2 regions of the Synechococcus sp. CCY9202 genome follow, and region 1 is predicted to be linked to the other one. Evidence: predicted binding sites of a transcription regulator. Region 1 holds the regulator's gene; the other holds the start of a gene.
What was found. The regulator NtcA, encoded in region 1, controls nitrogen genes in cyanobacteria. The targets are predictions, from matches to a motif close to GTANCNNNNGNTAC.
Positions count from the first base shown of each region.

Region 2: a site for NtcA is predicted at 921-934, ahead of VB777_RS11535 (P-II family nitrogen regulator). Genes of this name have one in related genera too.

Region 1 is NZ_JAYGID010000043.1:50,716-52,913, forward strand. Features, by position in the region: gene VB777_RS06720 (sulfotransferase) at 86-916, shown strand; gene ntcA (global nitrogen regulator NtcA) at 937-1,671, opposite strand; gene VB777_RS06730 (cob(I)yrinic acid a,c-diamide adenosyltransferase) at 2,000-2,198, shown strand, end outside.
Region 2 is NZ_JAYGID010000085.1:16,384-18,581, reverse strand. Features, by position in the region: gene VB777_RS11545 (cytochrome c biogenesis protein ResB) at 1-353, shown strand, start outside; gene queF (preQ(1) synthase) at 341-781, opposite strand; gene VB777_RS11535 (P-II family nitrogen regulator) at 1,026-1,364, shown strand; gene VB777_RS11530 (TlyA family RNA methyltransferase) at 1,588-2,198, opposite strand, start outside.

The DNA of each region.
Region 1 (2,198 bases):
TCTGATCCTTGGCCTGTTCCGATGTCTGTGGTCCGGTCGGTGCTTCTGGGTCGTTTAATGTCTGGCCCGCCCGGCTTGCACCGCGATGGTTCCGGACTTCATGGTGATCGGGGCCCAGCGTTCCGGCACCACCTGGCTGCACAGGGTTCTCAGCCAGCATCCGGATCTGTGGCTCACGCCGGTCAAGGAGCTCCACTACTTTGACAAGCCCCAGATCCGCTTCGGCGTGTTCGACGCCGATGAGCGGCGACGCGCCAGGTTCTGGGACCTGAAGCGTTTCGCCCGCGATCCCCGCTGGTTCGGCCGCTACTGGTTCCTGCCGCGCAGTGATGCCTGGTATTGCCGCCTGTTTGGTCAGGGACGTCGCCAGGGCAAGCGGGTCGGCGAGATCACCCCCGCCTACGCCACCCTGGAGCGGCCGGTGTGGGAGCGGATGCAGCGTCTGGCACCGGAGCTGAGGCTGGTGTTCGTGATGCGCGATCCCGTGCTGAGGGTCTGGTCGGCGATCCGCAACCGGGTCCGCAAGGGCCAGTTCGACGGTGAGGCCGACATTGCCGCTCTGCTGGAGCAGGCCCGCATGCCCGGGGCCGTGAGCCGTTCCAACTACCTCCGCACCATCGAGACCGTCGAGGCGGTGTTCCAGCCCGCTCAGTTGCACTGCTGCTTTTTCGAACAGCTCAGCAGTGATCCTGCAGCCTTCGCCGACGACCTGTTCGACTTTCTGGCCGCGCCCCCTTTGAACGAGCGACTGCGTCTGCCGCCGGCCGTCAACGTGGCCGCCGGCGGCCGGGAACCCCCCCTGGGCTTTCAGCGGGAGATGGCGCGCGACTATCTACCGATGGTGGAGCGTCTGGCAGAGCGTTTCGGTGCCGTGCCGCAGGGCTGGCTGGATCGCTACCGCAATCTGCTCAGCTGACCTGGTTGGAGTGGAGGCGGTCAGCTGAAGCGTTTGGCCAGGGCGATCGGGTCGAAGACCGTGATCTTCTTGCGATCCACCTGCACCAGCCCGTCGTTGCGCAGGTCGCCCAGCAGCCGCGTGATCGTCACCCGGGTGGAGCCGATCGCCTCGGCGATCGCCTGGTGGGAGAGGCGCAGGTCGATCGTGATCCCCTCCTGACTGGGCACACCGAAATCGCGGCAGAGCACAAGCAGAAAGCTCACCAGCCGGGAGGACATGTCCCGGTGGGTGAGGGTTTCGATCATGGTTTCGGTCTGCAGGATGCGGGAGGACAAGCCCTGCAGCAGCAATAGCCCGACGCTGGCATCGCGCTCAATGGCCTGGCGGACCGAGGTGGCGGGAGCGGTCACCATCTCCACGCGGGTGAAGGCGATGGCGTGATAAAAGCGATCGGATCGCTGCCCGGTGAGCAGCGACAGCACACCGAACAGACTGTTTTCCCGCAGCAGTGCCACGGTGATTTCTTCACCGGATTCGTAGACCCGCGATAACCGCACGGCGCCGCGACGCAGCAGATAGACCCGTTCGGCCGGATCTCCGGGAAAGAAAATGGTTTTGCCACGCTCCACGGTCTCGACGCTGCTGCCGCCGAGACCGCGCATCACTTCGAGAAGGGTGGCTCCGGCTCCGCCGGACACACCCGACCCGGTGCCAGCGGAGCCGCTGGGGGGAGGGGGGGCGTAACGGCTGAAGCCGCGAGTAGCGCCGACCATGACGGCGGGGCAGGAACTGGGAAGCTACGGAGCGACCCTGCTCTTTCTTGTAGCAACCAACACGGTTGCTGTCAGGGCCTCCGCTTCCGCTCCCGCTCGCCAGCCCCTGGCGCTCTGGGCCTGTGCGGCTGTTGACGCCTGTCGCAGCCTGTGCCGCCGTTTCCGCGAAACCGTCTGTTCCCACCAGGGATGGTGTTTGTGGCTTGTCCAGGGCGCAGATGCCGCTACATTCAGGTTTCAGCGCAGCGTCCGATCCCATCGCTTCGGTCCCTGTCCAGGTCGGCCGGAATGATCCGCTCGCCCGGCCCCATCGCCCTCCGGGATGTCCATGACCGCCAGTCTTGCCAGCCCCCAGGGCAGCCATCGCCCCTCCCAGCGGGGTGACATCTCTGTCCGGGGTCAGCGGCTGGAGGCCCGGCCTGAGCAGCGAACTGACCCTGTCCGCCCAGCGACTCGCGCTGTAGTGCCCCTTCGGCCCGTGCCTCAGGCCGAAGGGCTGCTTCAGGTGCACACAGCCCCTTTCCGCG
Region 2 (2,198 bases), on a different contig from region 1:
GTGGCCCCGCTCAGGAGGTGAAGGGACTGCCGGTCCGCGTGGTCAGCGTGTTGCCGGCCAGCGGCATCCTTCTGAAACGAGACCCTGGTGTGCCGCTCGTCTACACGGGCTTCGCCATTGCCCTGGCCGGCGGCGCTGCCAGCCTGATCGCCACCCGGCAGCTTTGGGCCATCGCGGAATCCTCAGAATCGGCAGACAGCATCGAAAGCTCAAACGGGCTCAGCAGCGACCGTCCAGGCCGTCTGCACGTGGCCGGACTTTGCAACCGAAACCTCACGGCCTTCTCTCAGGAGCTGCCGTCCCTGCTGGCCCAGCTGGACCTGGAGAGGTCCACCGGCGCTCAGCAGGCCTGACGGTTGCCATGGGACACCCGCACCACGGTGTGGACATTGCCTCGGGGGTTGAAATCGGCCAGGAGCTCCATCCAGACCGGCTCGGCCGCAGCCACAAGGTCGTCGAGGATGCGGTTGGCCACCTCCTCGTGGGAAATGGCGCGATCGCGGTAAGCGTTCACGTAGAGCTTCAGGGCCTTGAGTTCCAACACCCGGGGGCCGGGCTGGTAGAGCAACCGCAGCACGGCGAAATCGGGATAACCGGAAAAGGGGCAAGTGCAGGTGAACTCCGGCAGCTCGATCGAGACCTCATAGGTCCGCCCCGGGCGAGGGTTTTCAAAGCAGATCAGCTCAGCCTCGGCAATCGCCCGCTCGCCGTAGCGAGGGGTACGTGTCTGGTTTTCCGGGGAGGGGGTTGCGGCACTGCCGGCAGCAGAGCCACTGGCGATCGCATTGGACGAGGCGGCGGTCACGGGGCTCAGGCGGAGAAAGACAGACTCCTTCACTGGGCCTGTCAGGGGTTTCGGATGATACCGATGCGACCCGCCCGGTCGCGACCCACGCGAGGCCACGCCCCAGGTCACGCCCGTAGCCGTTGCTACGACGAACCCACCAAAGCTCGGGTCTGATGGACAGGTTTCCTCCTCTCCGGGGCCTTTCCTGAGAGACTTCAAACAGCCCCAAGCAGCTTCCATGAAAAAAGTCGAGGCCATCATTCGTCCCTTCAAGCTTGAGGACGTCAAGATCGCCCTGGTCAATGCCGGCATCGTCGGCATGACCGTGAGTGAAGTCAGGGGTTTCGGCCGGCAGAAGGGTCAGGTGGAGCGTTACCGCGGCTCTGAGTTCACAGTGGAGTTTCTGCAGAAGCTCAAACTTGAAATCGTGGTGGATGACGGCCAGGTGGACACCGTGGTGACGGCGATCCAGGATGCGGCTCGTACCGGCGAGATCGGCGACGGCAAGATCTTCGTGAGCACGATCGATTCTGTGATCCGCATCCGCACCGGCGAGCGGGACAGCGGCGCCATCTGATCCCCTGGGACCAGCACGGCCGCTGGGCAACAAGCTCAAGTCAGCCCTTCAGCCATCTGAAGGGCTTTTTTGTTTTCTTTCCTCGCGAGAGTTCCAGCCTCTGCGGGGATCCGACCGCATCCCATCGTGGCGGATCTATCGGACGCGCCAAATGGCTTCAGTCCGCCAGGAGACCTTCATCCGCACCGGCCAAGGCAACGCTCCTTGAGGTTTCGGCCCCCCTTCAGGTTGTGGAGAGAGTGGCTGACACCACCTGCTCCAAGGCCGTTCGACGCTCCTGCTCGGTGCCCGCCAGCAGAGCTGCGGGATCAGAGCTCCCGCCATTGGCCACAGGGGCTCCGCATAGCCATAACAAATATTCATGATTACCAGCCGGTCCCGTGATCGGCGAAGCCACCAAGCCAAGAGGACGCAGGCCCTCCCGAGCAGCCGCGGTGATCACCCGATCAATGGCGTCGGCATGGGCTAAGGCATCACGCACCACCCCACCCTTGCCAACCCGTTCACGGCCAACCTCAAATTGCGGTTTGACGAGCACCACAAGTTCAGACGTGGGGCTCAGGAGACGACCCAATGCCGGCAACACCAGCGAAAGCGAGATGAAGGAGACATCCGCCACCGCCAGATCCGGCCAGGGATCCTCTGGTGCATACAGCTGATCGGGATGGAGGTGGCGCAGATTGGTGCGCTCCTTGAGCACCACCCTTGGATCTGTGCGCAGGCTCCAAGCCGTCTGGCCATAGCCAACGTCCACGCCGTACACCCGCGCGGCTCCGTGCTGGAGAAGGCAATCAGTAAATCCACCGGTGGAGATGCCCCCATCAAGACAGACAC